Linked DNA regions of Tsuneonella mangrovi. The main gene of each other region encodes a partner of the protein of the gene in region 2 in a complex. Links are inferred from orthologs where the notes say so. Each region holds a gene or a part of one and is shown on either strand. Other genes may lie near its edges.

Evidence for each region.
Region 1: the proteins of secA (region 2) and secY are in contact, whole or in part, in a crystal structure (PDB 3DIN), measured with the Thermotoga maritima proteins. The link is inferred for Tsuneonella mangrovi from one-to-one orthologs. Residues at the interface, in WP_004082002.1 of Thermotoga maritima: Glu261, Ala262, Arg263, Lys300, Ala301, Arg302, Thr303, Ile304, Ile305, Leu323, Tyr324, Asp325, Pro326, Val329, Ser330, Tyr333, Ile336, Lys340, Phe345, Val349, Glu363, Phe364, Tyr374, Ser375, Gly376, Gly377, Glu393, Ile395, Thr482, Ser483; in WP_004081795.1 of Thermotoga maritima: Glu108, Gly109, Glu110, Glu111, Ala236, Glu237, Arg238, Arg239, Ile240, Thr241, Ile242, Gln243, Tyr244, Ala245, Arg246, Arg247, Val248, Thr249, Gly250, Arg251, Arg252, Val253, Tyr254, Gly256, Ala257, Ser258, Thr259, Tyr260, Leu261, Pro262.

The regions. Positions count from the first base shown.
Region 1 is NZ_CP022889.1:1,113,891-1,123,228, forward strand. What follows is about bases 1,761-4,650. They hold secY (preprotein translocase subunit SecY), read right to left. Parts: upstream 3,943-4,650; coding sequence 2,578-3,942; downstream 1,761-2,577. Other genes in these bases: CJO11_RS05480 (SRPBCC family protein), read right to left, coding at 1,761-1,843; CJO11_RS05485 (adenylate kinase), read right to left, coding at 1,899-2,546; rplO (50S ribosomal protein L15), read right to left, coding at 4,063-4,554; rpmD (50S ribosomal protein L30), read right to left, coding at 4,622-4,650. In the rest of the region: rpsK (30S ribosomal protein S11), read right to left, coding at 1-348; rpsM (30S ribosomal protein S13), read right to left, coding at 410-778; more of CJO11_RS05480, read right to left, coding at 1,109-1,760; more of rpmD, read right to left, coding at 4,651-4,807; rpsE (30S ribosomal protein S5), read right to left, coding at 4,813-5,583; rplR (50S ribosomal protein L18), read right to left, coding at 5,583-5,927; rplF (50S ribosomal protein L6), read right to left, coding at 5,929-6,462; rpsH (30S ribosomal protein S8), read right to left, coding at 6,462-6,857; rpsN (30S ribosomal protein S14), read right to left, coding at 6,869-7,174; rplE (50S ribosomal protein L5), read right to left, coding at 7,201-7,782; rplX (50S ribosomal protein L24), read right to left, coding at 7,775-8,095; rplN (50S ribosomal protein L14), read right to left, coding at 8,095-8,463; rpsQ (30S ribosomal protein S17), read right to left, coding at 8,551-8,841; rpmC (50S ribosomal protein L29), read right to left, coding at 8,851-9,084; rplP (50S ribosomal protein L16), read right to left, coding at 9,081-9,338. UniProt on the Escherichia coli protein: The central subunit of the protein translocation channel SecYEG. Consists of two halves formed by TMs 1-5 and 6-10.
Region 2 is NZ_CP022889.1:393,798-407,010, reverse strand. Bases 3,746-7,096 are described here. They hold secA (preprotein translocase subunit SecA), read left to right. Parts: upstream 3,746-4,124; coding sequence 4,125-6,896; downstream 6,897-7,096. Other genes in these bases: CJO11_RS01930 (GNAT family N-acetyltransferase), read right to left, coding at 6,893-7,096; CJO11_RS01940 (hypothetical protein), read left to right, coding at 3,746-4,010. Outside these bases: double-strand break repair helicase AddA, read left to right, coding at 1-1,200; trxA (thioredoxin), read left to right, coding at 1,252-1,572; CJO11_RS01950 (inositol monophosphatase family protein), read right to left, coding at 1,569-2,381; bifunctional glutamate N-acetyltransferase/amino-acid acetyltransferase ArgJ, read right to left, coding at 2,381-3,607; more of CJO11_RS01940, read left to right, coding at 3,735-3,745; more of CJO11_RS01930, read right to left, coding at 7,097-7,507; CJO11_RS01925 (sulfite exporter TauE/SafE family protein), read left to right, coding at 7,574-8,314; CJO11_RS01915 (NAD kinase), read right to left, coding at 8,469-9,257; CJO11_RS01910 (GGDEF domain-containing phosphodiesterase), read left to right, coding at 9,385-10,731; DNA repair protein RecN, read left to right, coding at 10,768-12,432; CJO11_RS01900 (alpha/beta hydrolase family protein), read left to right, coding at 12,495-13,213. UniProt on the Escherichia coli protein: Required for protein export, interacts with the SecYEG preprotein conducting channel.

The DNA.
Region 1 (9,338 bases), 720 kb from region 2 along the record:
GATCGGCGTAACGTCGCGGATCGAAGTGATCGTGAAGCCGACGGCGGCGAGGCCGCGCAGCGCGCTTTCGCGACCCGAACCCGGGCCCTTCACTTCCACTTCGAGAGTGCGCACACCATGTTCGGCCGCCTTCTTGCCGGCATCGTCGGCAGCGACCTGGGCGGCATAGGGCGTCGACTTGCGGCTGCCCTTGAAGCCCATCATCCCGGCGCTGGACCAGCTGATCGCGTTGCCCTGCGCATCGGTGATGGTGATCATGGTGTTGTTGAAGCTGGCGTTGATGTGCGCAACGCCGCTTGAGATGTTCTTTTTGTCGCGACGCCTTACTCGGCCGGGTTCGCGTGCCATGTCGATATTCCTCTAACTAGTCAGCGGATGAAGCAGGTAAGCTGCGGGGCGGGCCCGGGGCTTACTTCTTCTTCCCGGCGATCGGCTTGGCCTTGCCCTTGCGGGTCCGGGCGTTGGTGTGCGTGCGCTGTCCGCGAACGGGCAGGCCGTTGCGATGACGCAGGCCGCGATAGGACCGCAGGTCCATCAGCCGCTTGATGTTCATCGCGGTGTCGCGACGCAGGTCGCCTTCCACCTTGTGATCGGCGTCGATCGTCTCGCGAATCTGCAGCACTTCCGCGTCGGTCAGGTCCTGGACCCGGCGGCTGTGATCGATTCCCAGCTTGTCGGCGATCTTCACGGCGGTCGTGCGTCCGATCCCGTGAATGTAGGTGAGCGCGATAATCACGCGCTTGTTTGTGGGGAGGTTTACCCCGGCAATACGAGCCACTTAGTTCTCCATGCTCCACAGGGACCTGTCCAAAATGGAGGACCCCATCTCATCGCTGTTTGTTTCAACCTGCAGACACCGGAATTCCGGCGACTACCGCGACGGCAAAAAGCCCGGATGGCGTGCAATATGGCTGCCGCCTGCCGGACTCGTCCCGCCTTGTCGAATGATTGGCGCGCTTAAGGGGATTCGCCAGCCCCGTCAACAGCATTCGCGCGCAATCCGACAGCGAGGCCTGATATGGGCTCCGCTGCAGTGGTTGCAAGGGGTGTGATACACCGCAATCGCGGCTTCGTCAAAGCGAGGGCCAACCGGCTTTCCCCTGTCGCGCTAACGGCCCTGTGACTGCGTATCGCTTTCCGGCTGCTTCTTCGCCGCCATCGCGTCGAGTGCGGCCCCGACGTCGGTCGGCCCGCTGGGCTCCTGCGCATCGGGCTTGTCATCCGGCGCGGCGGCCGGTGCCGCCTCCGGTTCGGGCGGCGGTTTGGGCGCATCGACCCTGCCGAGCTTCGCGGCGAGCCCGTCGAGCTGCTCGCTCATCACTCCGTCGACCGCCTTGGAGATGACGTCGACCGGATAGCGCATCTGCCCGCCGACGACGTATTCCCACACGATTTTGGTGCCGCCAGTGTCGGTCGGCTGAAGGGTAATCGTCAGCACTCCCGTCACCGGCTCGCTCTGCAATGGCCCCAGCGCACCGCGCATCCGCAGCGCCTTGAGCGGTTCGGCGAGCACGACCGTCATGTGCTGCGCGCTCCCGGCGAGCCCGGCGCTGTTGGCGGTCGGCTCTTCCGGGATCCGCTCGCAGAAACAGCCGCCGCCCTGCGGGGTGATCGTGAGGTTCGCGGCATCGCCCGACCAGGTATGCGCGCTGTTCCACCACTCGGCGGGCTTGATCAGCATCAGCCAGGTCTCGAGCGGCGCGGCCTTTACCGTCGCGCTGTCGCGCGTGACGAACATATTCGCTTCGCTTTTGATCACCTTTGCGGAGGTCGGCGGTGCGGCAGCGGCTGCCAGCGTTGCCAAGCTACCCAGCAGCGCGCGGTTCATTGTTGTACGGATCATTTGAGAGCCTCCCATTGCCCGGCCTTATTTCATGAGCGGTCGGGAGGGGAAAGTGTCAACCGGCGAGGACGGCCTCGATTTCCTGCGTAACCGCATCAATCTCGCCCATCCCGTCGACCCGAGTAACGATCCCGCGGGCTTCGTAGATCGGCAGGATCGGCGCGGTCTTGGCGCGGTATTCAGCCATGCGGGTCCGCACGGTGTCTTCGTTGTCGTCGGGCCGGCGCTTGAACTCGGTGCTGCCGCACTTGTCGCACACCCCCTCGACCTTGGGCAGCTTGAATGTGTCGTGGTAGCCCTCGCCGCACTTGGCGCAAGTGAACCGGCCAGTGATCCGCTCGACCAGTGCATCCTCGTTCACTTCCAGCTCGATCACATGATCGAGCTTGCGCCCGCGCCCGGCGAGGATTTCGTCGAGCGAGTGCGCCTGCGCGGCGGTGCGCGGATAGCCGTCGAAGATCGCGCCGGTATCGGGACCCATCGCGGCCAGCTCGGCGTCGATCAGCTTGCTGACGATCTCGTCGGAAACCAGCTCGCCGCGCTCCATCACCGCCTTGGCCTCGAGCCCCACGGGAGTGCCTGCCTTGACTGCGGCGCGCAGCATGTCGCCGGTCGAGAGCTGGCGCATTCCGTGGGCATCGACGAGCCGCTGTGCCTGGGTGCCCTTGCCCGCCCCTGGCGGTCCGAGGAGGATGATGTTCACGTCTAGCTCGCCCCCAAACTTGTTTTCGTTGTTACCGCAGCCGCCCTTTGAGCCGCGCCTTCTTGATCAGGTCGCCATACTGGTGTGCCAGCAGGTGCGACTGGATCTGGCTGATCGTATCGACCGTGACATTGACCACGATCAAAAGGCTCGTGCCGCCGAGGAACAGCGGGATGCCCGTCTGCGCGATCATGTATTCCGGGATGACGCAGACCAGCGTCAGGTACAGCGCGCCGACCACGGTGATGCGGGTCAGCACGTAATCGAGATAGTCCTGCGTGCGCTTGCCGGGGCGGATGCCGGGAATGAACCCGCCGTTCTTCTTGAGGTTCTCAGCAGTCTCCTCGGGGTTGAACACCACGGCGGTGTAGAAGAAGCTGAAGAAGATGATGCCCGATGCGTAGAGCAGCATGTAGAGCGGCTGCCCGTGGCGCAGGTAGAAATTGAGCGTGTTGATGATCGTGCCGGCCGTCGAATCGGCATTGATCCCCTCACCCGCGAACTGAGTGATCGTCAGCGGCAACAACAGCAGCGAGCTGGCGAAGATCGGCGGGATCACGCCAGCGGTGTTGAGCTTCAGCGGCAGGTGGCTGCGATCCGCCTGCATCATGCCCTTGGCGCTCGCGCGCTTGGGATATTGCACCAGCAGGCGCCGCTGGGCGCGCTCCATGAAGCATATGAACACCACCAGGCCGACGATCATCCCGACAAAGCCGATGATCACGAACGGCCCGATCGAACCCGACCGACCGCCTTCGAACAGGTTTGCGGTAAAGCTCGGGAAGCGGCTGATGATGCCCGCCATGATGATCAGCGACACGCCGTTGCCTATCCCGCGCGACGTGATCTGTTCGCCCAGCCACAGCAGGAACATCGACCCGCCGACGAGGCTGATGACCGCGACGATACGGAACGTGATCCCCGGGATGACGACCGCTTGCAGCCCGCTCGATGCGCCGTAGGCTTCGAGGCCCGAAGCGAGGAACCAGCCCTGGATCGCGCACAGGAACACCGTGCCGTAGCGGGTGTACTGGTTGAGTTTCTGCCGACCGGTCGCGCCTTCCTTCTTCAGCGCGGCAAGCGCGGGATGGAGCGAAGCGGCCAGCTGAACCACGATCGAGGCGGTGATGTATGGCATGATGCCGAGCGCAATCAGGCTCATGCGCGAAAGGCTGCCGCCGGAGAATGTGTTGAACAGGTCGAGGATGCCGCCCTGTGTCTGGCTGTAGAGCTGCGACAGCACCAGCGGGTTGACGCCCGGCAGCGGCACGAAGCTGAGGAAGCGGAAGACGATCAGCGCGCCGATCGTGAACCAGATGCGGTTCTTGAGTTCGGTGGCCTTGGAGAAGTTCGCGAGGCTCAGGTTGCTCGCAATGTTGTCGGCGCTGGATGCCATCGAAAAACCCGCAATTCCTGCTCTACGCCAAGGGACTTTGCAGGTCCCTCCCGGCTTGGGAAGGTTACATAGGGAGCGCAGGACCCGATGTCGAACCCTGCACTCGCTATTTTGTCGGTATTATTCGCCCTTGTCGGCGGCAGCTTCGGCCTTCGGCGCGGTCACGGTGACCGAACCGCCAGCCTTTTCGACCGCTTCGATCGCGCCCTTGCTGGCACCGGCGACGACGAACTTGCACTTGGCCTTGAGTTCGCCCTTGCCAAGCAGGCGGACGCCATCCTTGCCGCCGCGTGCGAGGCCGGCGGCCTTGAGCGCAGCGTGGTCGATGTCCTTCTTGGCGTCGAGCTTCTTGGCGTCGATGAACTTCTGCACCATGCCAAGATTCACTTCGGCATAGTCCTTGGCGAAGGGGTTGTTGAAGCCGCGCTTCGGCAGGCGCATGTGCAGCGGCATCTGGCCGCCTTCGAAGCCCTTGATGGCCACGCCCGAGCGAGCCTTCTGCCCCTTCTGGCCGCGACCCGAGGTCTTGCCCTTGCCCGAACCGATGCCCCGGCCCACGCGCATCTTGCGGTGACGGGCGCCTTCGTTGTCGCGGATGTCGTTCAGTTTCATTGTGTGCACTCGCTTTCGCTTTGTTTCGCGCTAATGTCGCACCCGACCCTGCGGGATGCGACGGAGATTATTCGACCACTTCCACCATGTGCGGCAGCTTGGCGATCGCGCCGCGGGTCTCGGGCGTGTCCGCCACTTCGACTTCGCGGTGCATCTTGCCCAGGCCCAGACCGATCAGGATCTTCTTCTGGGCTTCGGGCCGACGGATCGGCGAACCGATCTGGCGGATCTTGATGGTTTTACCCTTGGCCATCTTGCTTACTCCGCAATCGCGGCGGCGTCGGCTTCAGCCTCGGCCTCCGATGCGCCGCCGCGACCGAGCAGGTCGGCGACCTTCTTGCCGCGACGCTGGGCAACAGACTTCGGCGAAGTCTGGTCCTGCAGCGCGGCGAAAGTGGCGCGGATCATGTTGTAGGGGTTGCTGGTGCCGACCGACTTGGTCACCACGTCTGCCACGCCCAGGCTCTCGAACACGGCGCGCATCGGACCACCGGCGATGATGCCGGTACCCGGAGGCGCGGTGCGTACGGTGACCTTGCCGGCGCCGAAACGGCCGTTGCCGTCGTGGTGCAGCGTGCGGCCTTCCTTGAGCGGAACGCGGATCATCTTCTTGCGCGCCGAAGCGGTCGCCTTGGTGATCGCTTCCGGCACTTCGCGGGCCTTGCCGTGACCGAAGCCAACGCGGCCCGAACCGTCACCGACAACAACCAGTGCAGCGAAACCGAAGCGCTTGCCGCCCTTCACCGTCTTGCTGACGCGGTTGATGTGGACGAGCTTCTCGATGATGCCGTCGTCTTCCTCCTCGCGGCGGTTGCCACGGCGGTCGTCACGACCACGGCCACGACCGCGACCTTCACCGCGCTCGCCACCGCGACCACGGCCACGGCGCGGCTGCTCGGCCTCTGCCGCAGGAGATTCGTCAGCCGGAGCAGCTTCTGCCGCCGGAGCCTCGACGGTTTCCGCCGGTGCTTCGGTCGCTGCGGTCTCTTCGACCTGCGGTTGTTCGTTGTTGTTTTCGTCAGCCATCATCAGAACTCCAGCCCGCCTTCGCGGGCGGCATCGGCCAGCGCCTTCACGCGGCCGTGGAACAGGAACCCGCCGCGATCGAACACGACGGCGGTTACACCGGCCTTCTTGGCGGCGGCGGCGATGTCCTTGCCCACCTTGACGGCAGCATCGACATTGGCGCCGGAGGCCTTGGCCCCGAGCGTCGACGCGGCGGCCACGGTGCGGCCTTCCTTGTCGTCGATGATCTGCGCGTAGATGTGCTTGCCGGTGCGATGCACCGACAGGCGCGGACGATCGCCCGCACGGCTCTTGATCGCGGTCCGCACGCGGCGGCGGCGACGTTCGAAGAGGGAAAGCTTGGCCATCTTACTTCTTCTTCCCTTCCTTGCGGAAGACGTATTCGCCGCGGTACTTGATGCCCTTGCCCTTGTAGGGTTCAGGCTTGCGCCAGCGGCGGATTTCGGCGGCAAACTGGCCCACGGCCTGCTTGTCGATGCCGGAAATCTCCACGGTGGTCTGGTCGGGCGTCTTCACTTCGAGACCTTCGGGAACCGGGAGGTCGACGTCGTGCGAATAGCCGAGCTGGAGCTTGAGCATCTTGCCCTGCGCCTGCGCACGGTAGCCGACACCGGTGATCTCGAGGACCTTGGTGAAGCCTTCGGTCACGCCTTCGACCAGGTTCGAGACCAGCGTGCGCTGCATGCCCCAGTAGGACCGCGCCTGCTTGGTGTCGTTGGCCGGGTTGACCTGGATTTCGCCTTCTTCGACCTTGTAGTCGATGAGGTCGCTGAGCCCCAGCGAGAGGGTGCCCTTGGGCCCCTTCACGGTGAGCGTGTCACCCTCGATAGCGGCGGTCACGCCACTCGGGATAGCGACCGGCTTTTTGCCGATGCGGCTCATCAGAACACCTCCGCCAGCACTTCGCCGCCGACGTTCTGGGTGCGTGCTTCGGCATCCGAGAGCACGCCCTTGGGCGTCGAGACGATGGTGATGCCAAGGCCGTTGCGTACGGTCGGGAGCTCCTTGCTGCCCGAATAGACGCGGCGGCCCGGCTTGGAGACGCGAGCGACATGCTTGATCGCCGGCTCGCCTTCGAAATACTTCAGTTCGATCCGCAGCGCCGGGTGCTTGCCCGATGCGTCCTCGCTGTAGCCACGGATGTAGCCTTCGCGCTGGAGCACTTCGAGCACGTTCGCACGCAGCTTGGACGCGGGCGAAAGGACGGAGTCCTTCTTCGCCTGCTGGCCGTTGCGGATGCGGGTGAGCATATCACCCAAGGGATCGGTCATAGCCATTCGTCAGATCCTCACCAGCTCGACTTTGTCACGCCCGGGATCATGCCCTTGTTGGCAAGATCGCGGAGTTCGACGCGGCAGAGGCCGAACTTGCGGTAATAGCCGCGCGGGCGGCCGGTGGTGGCACAACGGTTGCGGACCCGGGTCGGGTTCGCGTTGCGCGGGATTTCAGCCATCTTGAGACGCGCAATCAGGCGCTCGGACTCGTCCTTGGACTCGTCGTCAGCAATCGCCTTGAGCTTGGCATACTTTGCAGCATACTTCTGCACGAGCTTCTTGCGCCGCTCGTTCTTGTTGATGGAACTCAGTTTCGCCATGGACTTAAGCTCTCTTCCTTAGCGGCTCACGCCGCTTCCTTCTCTTCCGACTGATCAGCCGGGAATGGGAAACCGAACAGGCGCAGCAATTCACGTGCTTCCTCGTCGGTCTTCGCCGTGGTGGTCACGATGATGTCCATCCCCCGGACCTTCTCGATCTTGTCGTACGAGATTTCCGGGAAAATGATCTGTTCCTTCAGGCCCATGGCGTAGTTGCCACGGCCGTCGAAGCTCTTCGGGTTCAGCCCGCGGAAGTCGCGGATGCGCGGCATCGCGATCGTCACCAGACGATCCATGAATTCGAACATCCGGTCGCGGCGCAGGGTCACCTTGCAGCCGATCGGCATGCCTTCGCGCAGCTTGAACTGGGCGATCGACTTCTTGGCCTTGGTGATCACGGGCTTCTGCCCGGCGATCAGGGCCATTTCCTCGGCCGCAGTCTGGACCTTCTTCTTGTCCTGGCTCGCCTCGCCAACGCCCATGTTGAGCGTGATCTTCTCGAGCTTGGGGACTTCGAGCGCGTTCTTGTAGCCGAACTTGGCCGTCATCGCCTTGGCGATCTCGGCTTCGTACTTGGCCTTCAGGCGCGGAGTGTAGGTGTCAGCCATCGATGGTTTCCCCCGACTTCACGGCAACGCGGACCTTCTTGCCGTCCTTGGTTTCGAACCGGACGCGGGTCGGCTTGCCGTCCTTGGGATCGGCCAGCGCCACCTTGGAGATGTCCATCGCCGCGGGAACGCGGTCGATGCCACCCTGCGGGTTGGCCTGGCTCGGCTTGCGGTGACGAGCCATCACGTTGATGCCCTCGACAACGACCTTGCCGTCCTTCGGCATCACGGACTGGACGGTGCCGCTGCGGCCCTTGTCCTTGCCCGAGAGCACGACGACGGTGTCGCCCTTCTTGATCTTCGCGGCAGCCATCACAGCACCTCCGGAGCGAGCGAGATGATCTTCATGAACCCGCGGCCGCGCAGTTCGCGCACCACCGGGCCGAAGATGCGGGTGCCGATCGGCTCCTCGCTCTTGTTGACGAGCACCGCGGCGTTGCTGTCGAAGCGGATCACGCTGCCATCGGGGCGGCGGACGTCCTTCTTGGTGCGCACGATCACCGCACGGTGAACGTCGCCCTTCTTCACGCGGGTGCGCGGGGCAGCTTCCTTGACGGAGACGACGATAACGTCGCCCACGCCGGCAAAGCGACGCTTCGATCCGCCCAGTACCTTGATGCACTGGACGCGCTTGGCGCCGCTGTTGTCGGCGACGTCGAGCGTGGATTGCATCTGGATCATCGATCCGGTTCCTTCTTGCTCGGCTTGCCGGAACCAGTCCGGCAGTTCCTAAAAATCACTCCCCGCCCGACCGGGCGGAAAACCTGCTCAGTTACCTGCTTCCTCGACCTCGAGATCGGCCTCGACGGCCTGGACCCCGCCAGCCTGGACGCGATCCTTCACGGCCCAGGTCTTGGTCTTGGAGATCGGCTTGGTCTCCTCGATCCGCACCACGTCGCCCGGCTTGTATTCGTTGGCCGCGTCGTGGGCGTGATACTTCTTCGAACGACGGATGATCTTGCCGTAGAGCGGGTGTTTCACCTTGCGCTCGACCAGCACGGTCACGGTCTTGTCGGTCTTGTCGGAAACAACCGTCCCGATCAGGATACGCTTGGGCATATCGGTTCCTTACTTCGCTTCGGCGGCGCGAGCGCGCTCGCCCTGCAGCGTCTGGATGCGCGCGATGTCGCGGCGGACTTCCTTGATCCGCGCGGGACGCTCGAGCTGGTTGGTCGCGGCCTGGAAACGCAGGTTGAACGCCTCGCGCTTCAGTTCGACGAGCTGGGTCGCCAGCTGGTCGTCGGTCTTGACGCGCATGTCGGCGACCTTGCCGGAGTTCTTGACGGGCTGCTTGGCCATCATTCGCCTCCCAGGTGGGATTGGTCGCCCAGGCGAGCGACAACCTTGGTCTTGATCGGCAGCTTCATGGCTGCGCGGCTGAACGCTTCCGCGGCGAGCGGGCCGGGGACACCGTCGAGCTCGAACAGGATGCGGCCCGGCTTCACGCGGGCGGCCCAGTATTCGATCGCGCCCTTGCCCTTACCCTGACGGACTTCGGCAGGCTTCTTCGACACCGGCACATCGGGAAACACGCGGATCCACAGGCGCCCCTGGCG
Region 2 (13,213 bases):
AGTCTTGCCGGTTTCATCGCCTGGTTCGACGCCGGGGATGCCGAACTCAAGCGCGAGGCCGACGGCGGCGGAGGACTTGTGCGGGTGATGACGGTGCACGGCAGCAAGGGGCTGCAGGCGCCAATCGTCATCCTCGCCGATGCAACCGGCAACCCCGACAGCTCGCGTACGCGCGGGCTGACGTTGGCGGAGGATCTCCCGGATGGTGAAGGGCGCACCGTTCCCTTGCCGAACCTGCGCAGCGAAGAGAAAGTCGGTCGCATCGAAGCGGCGGAAACGGCAATGTCCGCAGCCGAGCGGGAGGAACATTGGCGATTGCTATACGTCGCCATGACCCGCGCCGAGGAGGCGTTGTTCCTCGGCGGTCCCCTCAAGAAACGAGAAACCGAACCGGCACCTGATTCGTGGTACGCGCGGCTCGCTCCGCTGTTTACCGATGACGAGCTGACCGATCCGATCTGGGGTGCGCGGCGGCAACTTGGCGAAATGTGTTCCCTAACTTTCGCAAAGGACGCAACAGAGCGAACGGAGGATGTCGATCTCCCGGCGTGGGCGGTGACGCCTGTTGGATCTGAACCGCGCCCTCCGCGCCCGCTGGCACCGTCGTCCGCCGGTGGCGAGCAAGGCGCAGACCCTCCGCTACCACCCGAAATCGCCAAGACTGCTGCCCGGCGCGGGGTGCTGATCCACCGCCTGCTGGAGCGTTTGCCCGACATCGCAGCGACACAACGCGAAGATGCTGCCCGGCAATGGCTTGAGCGACAAGCCGGAGACCTCGAGAGGGAAGAGCGTGAGGATATGCTAGCCGCTGCGATTGCAGTGCTTGCAGAGTCCGAATTCGCCGACATTTTCGCACTTGGGGCTCTGGCCGAAGTTCCGCTGGCTGCCACTGTCGATGGGCAGGTAATAGCCGGGACGGCGGACCGCCTTCTGGTCACGGCGGAAGAGGTAACCGTGGTCGATTTCAAGACCGCGCGTCGGCCGCCTTCCAGGCTCGAAGACGTGCCCGAGACAACGTTGCGACAGATGGCGGCTTATTCCGCGGCGCTCGAAGCGATCTATCCCGGGCGATCAGTCAGGGCGGCAGTGCTCTACACCCAGACACCGCAGCTGATCGCGATACCTGCGGAGATGCTGGCAGCGCGCAAGAGCGGCTTGTCGACCGCGTCGGAAAGCTATGCACAGCCAGCGCTTGAGTAACGCTGCGACGACCCTAAATTGGTGCACGAAGAGACATCCAGGAGATTTTTCATGGCAACCATCGCAGTCACCGACGCCAGCTTCCAGTCCGACGTGCTGGAATCCGGCAAACCCGTGCTGGTCGATTTCTGGGCAGATTGGTGCGGCCCATGCAAGATGATTGCCCCCTCTCTGGAGGAAATCTCCGACGAACTGGCTGACAAGGTGACCATCGCCAAGATGGACATCATGGAAAACACCGGCGTTCCCGGACAGATCGGCGTTCAGTCGATCCCGCTGATGGTCCTGTTCAAGGATGGCAAGCCGGTCGCCCAGAAGCTCGGCGCTGCCCCCAAGGGCCAGCTCAAGCAGTGGCTCGAAGGCGAGCTCTAGGGCGCTTTCCCGACAAGCGGTTCGATGAGCTTGCGATAGTCGTCCCATAGTGCAGGGCTCGATGCCGCGAGCAATCCGGGGCGTGCGTGCTCGTCGACGCGATAGCTTCCGCCGTCGTATCGGGTTGCCTTGCCGCCCGCTTCGTTGAGCCACAGGACACCGGCCGCGTGGTCCCACGGCAGGGTCCGGTTGAAACTCGAGATGTCGTTTTCGCCGAGCGCGAGCCGGGGATATTGCTCGGCGGCGCAGCGCGGGATTTCGACGAGCCGGAAATGTGGCTCGATGTGCTCCTCGACCCATTTGACTTGATCGGGAGTGATGAATAGCTTGGAGATCGCCGCGATCGGCATGTTTTCGCCCGTCGCAGTTGAAGCGATCCGCTCGCCGTTCACGAAAGCGCCCTCGTTCCGCCGGGCATGGCAGAACCGCTGGTTTACCGGATCGTAGATCCACCCGCCGATCGTCTCTCCGCCATCGGCCAAAGCCACAATGATACCGAACGGAGTGCGTCCGTGGGCATAGTTGTGCGTGCCATCGACCGGGTCGATGATCCAGCACGCATCGGACAGGCGCTCGAGAACCGCAGGATTGGCGGCTGCGGCTTCCTCTCCGACCACGGCAACCCCGGGTGCAAGCTTGGTCAGCGCTTCGGTCAGGAACTCTTCGACTTCGCGATCGACTACGGTCACGAGGTCGCCCTTTGCCTTTTCCTCGATTTCGGATTCGGCGAGGTTTTGCCAGCGCGGCATCACCGAATTTTCCGCGGCGAAACGCAGGAGCGAGAGGATTTCTTCGTCGAGTGCAGTCATCAGGAACGGTAATCGGCGTTGATCGAAATATAGCCGTGCGTCAGGTCGCAGGTCCACACGGTGGCACGGCCTTCGCCGAGGCCCAGATCGACTTCGATCGAGATGTCCTGACCCTTGAGATGCGCGGCGACCGGCGCTTCGTCGTAGTCCGCCAAAGGCAGACCGTCCCTGGCCGCCCAGATTCCGCCGAACCCGATCGAGAGCGTGTCACGGTCGGCGGGCTCACCCGCCTTGCCGACGGCCATCACCACGCGGCCCCAGTTGGCATCCTCGCCGGCGATAGCGGTTTTCACCAGTGGAGAGTTGGCGACGGCCAGGCCGACCTTGCGAGCGCTTTCATCGGAAACCGCTCCGGATACCTTCACCGCGACGAACTTCTGCGCGCCTTCGCCATCGCGCACGACGAGGTGGGCGAGCTGGCGGCACACGTCATTGAGGGCAGCAGCGAACGCATCCGCGCCGGGATCGTCGAAAGAAGACAGCGCGGAATTGCCAGCCTTGCCGGTGGCAAATGCCAGCACGGTGTCGCTGGTCGATGTATCGGAATCCACCGTGATGCAGTTGAACGTCGCATCGCTCGCCGCCGACAACAGCTGTTGCAGGAACGCGGGCGCGACCGCAGCATCGGTAAAGATGTAGCCGAGCATCGTCGCCATGTCCGGTGCGATCATCCCGCTGCCCTTGACGATCCCGACCAGTTGCACCTTCGTGTCGCCGATCATTGCGCTGGCGGACGCGCCTTTGGCGAAGGTATCGGTTGTGCCGATCGTGAGGGCTGCGTCTTCCCAGGTGCATTCGGCGGCTGACAGGGCATTCTTGACGCCCTCGCGCGCCTTGTCCTTGGGCAGCGGGACGCCGATCACCCCTGTGGAGGATACGAACACCTCGCCGGGTGCGCAGCCGAGATGTTCGGCGACTTGCACCATGATCTGCTCGACCGCTTCGCGCCCGCGATAACCAGTGAAAGCGTTGGAATTCCCGGCATTGACCACCAATGCACGGGCCTTGCCATGCATCACTTGTTCGCGACCGAGTTCGACTTCGCTCGAACAGCACACGTTCTTGGTGAAGACTCCCGCAACAGCGGTCCCTTCAGCCAACTCGACATAGGTCAGGTCGCAGCGCCCCCAATCCTTGTATCCCGCTCGGGCAATATGCGGCGTTGCTCCAGTGATGGGAGGCGCATCGGGGAAGGGGCGGGCGAGGGGGGAACGTTCGAGGTCCATACGCCTGCGCGCATAGTGCGGACCGAGCGTGCGAACAACGCCCAACAAACGAGAACAATCATCGGGCGCAGGCATCCACATCCGGACGGTGGACTAATTAACCCGGCGGCACTATCTAGCCCGCATCATGCTGAGACGCCTCCTTGCTGTCCTTGCGCTCATGTCCGGGCTCGCCGCGATTGGCGTTCCGGTGGAAGCACGCACGGTTGCGATCGGCGCCGAGCAGCAAATCGAAGCTCGGCAAGTCGCTGCAAGCGTTGGGCAAATCGCATCACTGGAGGCGCTAGCTCCGGCTGCGATCCGATCGACCGAGTGTACGGCGACGGGTTCCTTCGGCGATTTTCCGTCGCTCGATCATGTTGGCACGACGGTCCGCGTCGGTATCGACCGCGCGCGCGAATAGCGCACTACTCGATCATTTGAGCCGATTCACTCCGACTGGCCAGGCGCCGGGACGGAGCATTCCAATACAAGTCCGCCATCCGGACGATCCCGCTTTTCCAGGACGCAAAAGCCCATGTTCCAGAATATCGCCAAGTCGATCTTCGGCTCCGCCAACGATCGTTATGTCAAGTCGCTCGACAAGATCGTCAAGCAAATCAATGCTCTCGAACCGCAACTTCAGGAATTCACCGACGATGAACTGAAGGCACAGACGCAGAAGTTCCGCGACCAGCTGGCCGAAGGCAAGACACTCGACGACATCCTGCCCGAAGCTTTTGCCACGGTGCGCGAGGCGTCGGTCCGCGTGCTCGGGATGCGGCACTTCGATGTGCAGCTGATCGGCGGGATCGTGCTCCACCGCGGTGAAATCGCCGAGATGCGCACCGGTGAAGGCAAGACGCTTGTTGCGACTCTCGCCACCTACCTCAACGCGATCGAAGGTAAGGGCGTCCACGTCGTTACCGTTAACGACTACCTCGCCAAGCGCGACGCCGAATGGATGGGTCGCCTGCACCAGTTCCTGGGTCTGTCGATCGGCGTGATTGTTCCCGACCTCAGCGAAGAGGAACGGCGCGCGTCGTATGGCTCCGACATCACCTACGGCACCAACAACGAATTTGGTTTCGACTACCTGCGCGACAACATGAAGCACGAACGTGCCGACATGGTGCAACGCCCGTTCAATTTCGCGATCGTCGACGAGGTCGATTCGATCCTGATCGACGAAGCACGTACCCCGCTGATCATTTCGGGCCCGACCGAAGACAAGACCGACCTCTACATCTCGGTCGATGCGATCGTGAAAGGGGTCGACGAGAGCTTCTACGAAGCCGACGAGAAGACCAAGGGGATCACCTGGACCGAAGAGGGTGCGGAGAAGATCGAGGAACTGCTGGCGGACAGCGGCCTGCTCGAAACGCCGAATCTCTATGACGTCGAGAATACGCAGGTGGTCCACCACCTCGACCAGGCCCTGCGCGCCAACATCATGTACAAGCGCGACATCGACTACATCGTGAAGGACGGAAAAATCGTCATTATCGACGAGTTCACTGGTCGCATGATGGAAGGCCGCCGGTGGTCGAACGGCCTCCACCAGGCGGTCGAGGCCAAGGAAGGCGTCAAGATCGAGCCGGAAAACCAGACGATGGCTTCGATCACCTTCCAGAACTACTTCCGGATGTACCCCAAGCTGTCGGGCATGACCGGCACCGCGGCGACAGAAGCTGCCGAATTCTGGGACATCTACAAGATGAACGTGGTCGAGATACCGACCAACGTGCCGGTCCAGCGGATCGACGAGGAAGACGAGTTCTACAAGAACACGCAGGACAAGTTCCAGGCCATCGCCAAGGCAATCGCAGAAAAGAATGCGATCGGGCAGCCAGTGCTGGTCGGGACCGTTTCGATTGAAAAGAGCGAGCTGCTCAGCGAATTCCTCGACAAGGAAGGCGTCAAGCACTCGGTCCTCAATGCGCGTTTTCACGAGATGGAAGCGCATATCGTCGCCCAGGCCGGGCGACTCGGCGCGGTCACCATCGCGACCAACATGGCTGGCCGCGGCACGGACATCCAGCTTGGCGGCAACGTCGACTTCCGTATCGAGGACGAACTTAGGGACATCCCCGAAGACGATCCCAAGCGGCAGATCGAGATCGACCGGATCAAGGCCGAAGTCGCTGCCGAGAAGGCAAAGGTGCTCGAAGCCGGCGGGCTGTTCGTACTGGCGACCGAACGTCACGAGAGCCGCCGGATCGACAACCAGTTGCGCGGCCGCTCGGGCCGCCAGGGCGATCCGGGGCTATCGCGATTCTACCTCTGCTTAGAGGATGACCTGCTGCGGATATTCGGGCCGGACACACTGTTCGCGCGAATGATGAATTCGAACCTGGCCGACGGCGAAGCGATCGGATCGAAATGGCTGTCGAAGGCCATCGAGACTGCGCAGAAGAAGGTCGAAGCGCGCAACTACGATATCCGCAAGCAGGTCGTCGAATACGACGACGTGATGAACGACCAGCGCAAGGTGATCTACGAGCAGCGCGCCGAGATCATGGACAGCGAAGCGGTCGACGACGTGGTGATCGAAATGCGCCACGACACCGTCAACACGCTGGTGGGCGAGGCTTGCCCGCCGGGATCGTATCCCGAGCAGTGGAACGTCGAAGGGCTCAAGCAGCGGATCGAGGAAGTGCTCGGCATCACTCCGCCGATCGACGACTGGATGGAGGAGGACCACCTCGAACCTGAACTGATCGAGGAGCGGCTCCAGAAGATCACCGACGACCTGATGGAACAGAAGATCGCGCAGACCGACGCGGAAATCTGGAAGCGGCTAGAAAAGCAGATCCTGCTCGAACGGCTCGACCACCACTGGAAGGAACACCTCGCCACGCTCGACGCGCTGCGGCAGGTTATTTTCCTCCGGGCATATGCCCAGCAGCAGCCGATCAACGCCTACAAGCAGGAAGCCTTCGCTCTGTTCGAACGGATGATCGATGCGCTGCGCGAAGACGTGACTTCGATCCTGCTCAAGGCGGAATTCCGTTTTGCTCCGCCGCCGCCCGAATCGCTACCCGATCTGCCCGATTTCCTGACCGGCCATATCGAGCCGCTGCTCGGGATCGATGATTCGAATGACGGCGATGGCTCTGCCTCCCGCGCGGCTCTGTTCGGATCCCTGGCGGGTTCGCCGATGGCGCAGGCCAGCCCCGGAAGCCCGGGCGAAAACCCCTGGGCCGGACAGGACATCAGCCGCAATGCGCCGTGTCCGTGCGGATCGGGCAACAAGTACAAACACTGCCACGGTGCCGTGGGCGGGCAAGGTGCTGCGCGGAACGCCTAGTTCCGCGGTTGCCGGACCATCGGAACGAGGGGCGGGCTGTCCGGCTCGGGCCGGATAACCGCGCCCGTCTCCTCGAACCCGCACGAGCGGTAGAAGCCGGTGTTGTTCGGGTTCGAGTTCTCGAGGTACGCGGGGATTCCCTCCCGGTCGCAGGCATCGAGCACAGGCTGGATCAGCTTGCGCCCCAATCCCTTGCCTTGCGAACGCTGACGCACGCCGATGCTGAACAGGTAGGCGTGTTCGAAATGAGGATGGTTGGCGTCCATCGCGTTGCCGGTCTTGATCGCACGGATCAGGGCACCGGGGCCGGCATGGAGCAGGGTCGACCAGCCAATCGCAGCATAGTCGCCGAGGCTGAAGTCGGTATTTCCGCCCGGGAGCATCCACATGCATGCGCCTTCGTCGGCGTGGCGATAACAAAATCCGCGCGGCGTATAAATCCTCCGCGCCTGGTGGTGGAACAAGGCCGAAATCGCCGGAAACCTACCGACCATCCAGGCCATCATCGGATCGTTGCGGAAGGCGTCGGCAGTGATCTCGCCAATCTTGTCGGCCTCGTCGCTTAGCGAGCGGTGGAGTTCACCGCCAAGTTCGATTTGGTCTGCCTGCATCTGCCGAGCCTCCACCCTCTCCATTTTGACCTAGCATGGCCCGCCCGTGGCCGATAGAGCGCCCCCATGCCGGGTCTCGCAATCGCATTCTTCATCACCGCTCTGCTCTACGCCGCCGTCGGGTTTGGCGGGGGATCGACCTACAGTGCGCTTCTGGCGATGGCGGGTTTCGATTACCGCCTGCTGCCGGTGCTCTCGCTGGCGTGCAACATAGTAGTGGTTAGCGGCAGTTCGATCCGCTTTGCTCGGGCGGGGCTGACCCCATGGCGAGGCGCTATCCTGCTTACCGGAATTGCCGCTCCGGCGGCGCTGCTCGGCGGTTTGACCCCGATCGGGAAAGGGGCCTTCCTGACGATTCTCGGCGCAAGCCTTGTCCTTACGGGAATCACGCTGCTCTTGCCGCGCTCGTCCGCCAACGAAGGCGAACCGATGGCTGCGGCCAAGTATATGCCGTTTATCGCCGCGCCCATCGGATATCTCGCTGGCCTCGTCGGGATCGGCGGCGGTATCTTCCTTGCGCCATTGCTCCACCTCACGCGCTGGAACGGTGCAAAACAGGTCGCCGCGACGGCAGCGTTCTTCATCCTGGTGAATTCGATGTTCGGCCTTGTCGGCCAACTGACCAAGAGTGGGTTCGACCGGATCGGCGAGGCCGTGGGGCTTGGCTTGCCATTGCTGCTCGCGGTCGTGATCGGAGGGCAGATCGGCAGCCTGCTGGCGGTCCGCTTCCTGCCGCAGAAGGTCATCCGCTGGATGACCGCCGCGCTGACCATCTGGGTTGGCGGGCGCTTGCTGCTGGGAGTTTAGCGGAAAATGGCTCCCCGAGTTGGATTCGAACCAACGACCAAGTGATTAACAGTCACCTACTCTACCGCTGAGCTATCGGGGAGCAGCCGTGTCGGCAGGCGCGTGCCTATATGGGCGCTTCGAACCTTTGGCAACCCCGTGAATCGGGCGTTTTTCACACCGCAAACTGTTCGGCCACAATCCGCTCGTCGAGCGCGTGGCCGGGATCGAACAGCAGCACGAGCTGGTTCTCGCGGTCGATCTCGAGCTGCACTTCGGCGATGTCGCGGAATTCGTGCTGGTCGGCCACAGCGGATACCGGACGCTTCTCCGGTTCTTTGATGCGGAAAGTGACCTGGCTGCGCTCGGGAAGGATCGCTCCGCTCCATCGCCGCGGGCGGAATGCACTGATCGCGGTGAGCGCGAGAAGTTGCGAATCGAGCGGCAGGATCGGTCCGTTGGCCGACAGGTTGTAGGCGCTCGATCCAGCCGGGGTTGCCAACAACACACCGTCGCAAACGACTTCCGACAGGCGCACCTTTCCATCGACCGAGATTTCGATCTTGGCCGTCTGGCGGGTTTCGCGCAGCAGCGAAACTTCGTTGATTGCACGCGCCTCCACGCTGCTTCCATCACGGAGGGTGGCATTCATCTTGATCGGGGCAATCTGGAATGCCTTTGCCTTCGCGATCCGGTCGAGCAACTTGGCGGGGCTGCGATAGCGGTTCATCAGGAACCCGACCGTCCCGCAATTCATCCCGTAGGCCGGTACAATCCGGCTCGAATCGAGCATCCCGTGAAGCGTCTGGAGCATGAAACCGTCACCGCCGAGGACGACCACGGCATCAGCCCGTGACAGCGGTACCCAGTCGAATGCATCGCGCAGTACCAAGGCCGCCTCCTGCGCACGCTCCGTATCGGAAGCGAGCAGCGCCAGGCGGCTGAATTCTTGCTGGCCAGTCACTTGTGCCCCTCTCGCGCATTCACGCCCGCCTTGGCGTCGTTTCCGAAGCTAAGCGGCGCTGTCCCATTTGGCAACGCACCACACATGCGCCGCGCAACCTTCGCTCAATCGATCTAGGCTACGCTCGATGACGACGATGCCCGATCAACCCGCCCTCTCCTCGCGCGATGCCCTCACGGGCCTTGCGGATGCGGATCATGCCCGATCGCTGCTCGACCGGTGGTGCGGGGCTGCCGCGCAAGACACACGGCGAGTCCCGGTCCAGGCAATGATGCTCGGGCTGGGGCGGTTCGACACGATCAACCTCGCTTATGGCGAGACGGTCGGCGACAGCGCCCTCGTCGAAGTGGCTCGGCGGATTCGGCTGATGGCCGAAGACGAGTTCGAGGAAGGCGATTGGCTCGTCGCCAGGGCCGGGGGAGGGCAATTCCTCGTCGCCGCACGCGAGGCCTGCAGCCGCGAGCGTTGGCAATGGCTGGCCGAAGCGATGGCCGACGCGGTCGCCGCACCAATTTCCATTCCCGGTGGAACGCAAGCGGTGCGGCTATGGCCCCGCCTGGCGCTCGTCCGGGTGCTGCCTGGCGAGCGCAGCGAGCACGTGCTCGACCGCCTCGCCTCGACGCTCGAACGGGCGAAGGACCTGCCAGCGGCGCGTATCGCATGGGCCGGACATGTCCATGCGCTGCCTGGTCACCGCAGTGCCGAGCTTGAGGCGGACCTGCTGGCCGCGCTCGACCGCGACGAGATCGAGATCGCCATCCAGCCCCAGTATTCACTCGCCAGCGGTTGCTTGGTCGGTGGAGAGGCACTTGCGCGCTGGCAACACCCCACGATCGGCCGGATCGGTGCAGCGGCGCTGTTCGCGATTGCCGAGCGCGCCGATCATGTCGCGCACCTGTCGCGCCACATCGCCGAGCGATCGCTGGCGATCGCGGCGGACTGGCCTGCACCGCTGCGCCTGTCGCTCAACGTCACTCCAAACGATCTCGCGACCGCAAGCTTTGCCCGAGAATTTGCCGCGCTGGTATCTGAGTCCGGCTTTCCGCCTGAGCGCCTGACGCTCGAGATAACCGAGCACGTCCTGCTGACCGACCTCGAGAATGCGGCAGAGAAGCTCGGCCGGCTCGCAGAGGGCGGAATGCGGATCGCGCTCGACGATTTCGGCGGAGGGTTCTGCAACTTCGGATATCTCAAGTTGCTGCCGCTCGATTACCTCAAGCTCGACAGGTCGATGATCACCGGCATCGTCGAAGATGCACGTGATCGCGCAATCTTGCGGGCGATCGTTGCGATGGCCGACGCGCTCAAACTGAAGGTAATCGCAGAAGGTATCGAAACCGAAGAGCAGCGGGCAATCGTGGCAGAGGAAGGTTGCGAACTGTTCCAGGGCTTCCTGCGTTCGCCTCCGGTGAATGCGGCAGAGTTTGCCGCGCTTGCAAAAGCCGCTGTTGGCAAGGCTGGCTTGCCCCGGTGACGAGGGCATCGGGTTGGGTTAGGGAACTACCCTATCATGCTGACCCGGCTCTCTATCCGAAATATCGTGCTGATCGAGGCGCTCGAGCTCGAGTTTCGCGGCGGGCTCGGCGTGCTGACCGGCGAGACGGGGGCGGGCAAATCGATCCTGCTCGATGCGCTTGGACTGGTACTCGGTAATCGGGCGGAAACCTCGCTGGTGCGTGCTGGGGAAGACAAGGCAAGCGTGAGCGCAACGTTTGAATTCGCGCAGTTGCCAGGTACCGTCTCTGAAGTTCTCGACGATGCAGAAATCGAGTGCGAGCCGGGCGAGCCGTTGATCCTGCGCCGTTCGCTCAAGGTGGACGGAGGGAGCAAGGCCTTCGTCAACGACCAACCCGTCAGCGTCGCGCTGCTGCGTGATTTGTCTGCTGCGCTGGTCGAATTGCACGGCCAGCACGACGATCGCGGGCTCGTCAATCCGCGCGGGCACCGCTTGCTGCTCGACCGGTTTGCGGGAGCCGATGTAGCGGGAGTAGCGGCAGCTTGGATGGCTTGGCGCGCAGCGGAAGATCGCTTGGCCGCGGCCCGCGAACGGGTGGAGAATGCCAAGGCCGACCAGGACCTGCTGATCGCGCACCTTGCCGAACTGACAGCTATCGAACCGCAAGCCGGGGAGGAAGCGCGCCTCGCTGAAACCCGCGCCGCGATGCAGAAGGGCGAGCGCCTGTCGGGCGATCTCGAGGAATTGCGCCATTTGTGGGAAGGTTCCGATTCCCCGCTTGCGGCCATGCGCGTAGCAGCCCGGCGGCTCGACCGGATCGCTGCGGAACACCCACTGTTGACCGAAGCGCTCTCTGCGCTCGATCGTGCCGTAATTGAAGCTGGGGAGGCCGAAGACAAGCTCGCCGACGCTGCCGAAGCGCTGGTCCACGATCCGGCCGAGCTCGACCGTGCCGAAACCCGGCTGTTCGAATTGCGCGCGATCGCCCGCAAGCATCGCTGCGAAGTCGACGATCTACCGAGCAAGATGCGCGAATTCCGCGCGGCACTCGATTCGATCGAAGGCGGTGAAGCCGAGCTCGATGCCTTGATCGAAGCTGCGCGAAAGGCCGGGCAGACCTACCGGGACAAGTCATCGATACTGCACAAGGCACGGCTCGAGGCGGCGAAGGCGCTCGATGCCGCAGTCGCGGCCGAGTTGCCGCCTTTGAAGCTCGATTCCGCCCGGTTCCGGACGCTAGTGACCGAGCTGCCCGAAGAGCGCTGGAGCGCCAGCGGGTCCGACGCGGTCGAGTTCCTGATCGCGACCAATCCCGGCGCCGACTTCGCCCCTCTCGGCAAGATCGCCAGCGGCGGCGAGCTTTCGCGATTCATCCTTGCGCTCAAGGTGGCACTGGCGGAAAAGGGCGGGGCAGCGGCAATGATCTTCGACGAGATCGATCGCGGGGTCGGCGGCGCAGTTGCCAGCGCTATCGGCGAGCGCCTCGCACGACTCGCCGAGGGAGGGCAAGTGCTGGTCGTCACGCACAGCCCGCAAGTCGCCGCTCGCGGACGGACGCATTACGCGATCCACAAGACCAGCGAAGGAACCGTCACCCGCACATCGGTCAGCTTGCTGGACAATGACGCCCGTCAGGAGGAAATTGCACGGATGCTCTCGGGCGCGGAAGTCACCCCGGAGGCGCGCGCGCAAGCCGATCGGTTGCTCGAGGATTTGTGAAATATGCGCTCGCCGTTCTGGCCCTTGTCGTTGCCAGCGGATGCGCTGCGAGTAGCCCTTCCGTGACCACTCCAGTGCAATCCTCCGATTATTATGCGGGCGAAAACCTCTGGGGGACAGATGCGCACATGGCGGCGGGCAAACCCGATGCAGTTTTGCGTTACGGTTCGGGCAAGCGAGCATTCGGTGAATTGCGATTGCCGGTGGGGAGCGGACCATTCCCACTTGCGGTGATCTATCATGGCGGGTGCTGGAAGGCCGGGATCGCGACGCAAGCCTATATGACGCCGCTCGCGGCTTGGATGCAGCAGCACGGCATCGCCAGCCTCAATGTTGACTATCGCGAAGTTGGCGACGGCGGAGGCTGGCCCGGTTCGTTCGAAGACTGGCGCGCCTCGGCATCGCTGATCGACGAAATCGCGGTGAAATACCCGGTCGATCGCAACCGGGTGACGCTGGTCGGTCATTCGGCGGGCGCTCTACCGGCCCTGTGGCTTGGCGAGCCGCAAGGTGCCGATGGTCCGGTTGGCCCACAGGAACCGGTGGCAGCGCGCGCGGCAATTGTGTTCGACGGGCCCGGCGATGTCGGGGCCGAGCGCGAAGCATTCGACAAACTGTGCGACTTTCCCTCGGTCGATCCATTCATGGGTGGAACGAATGAGCAGGTGCCTGCACGCTACACGGCAATCTCGCCTGCAACCCATGCTCCGGCGCTCGCACAAGTCATGTTTGTGCAGGCGGTCCTGCCATCGCCGTCTGACACCACGCTGAAAGCGATCGG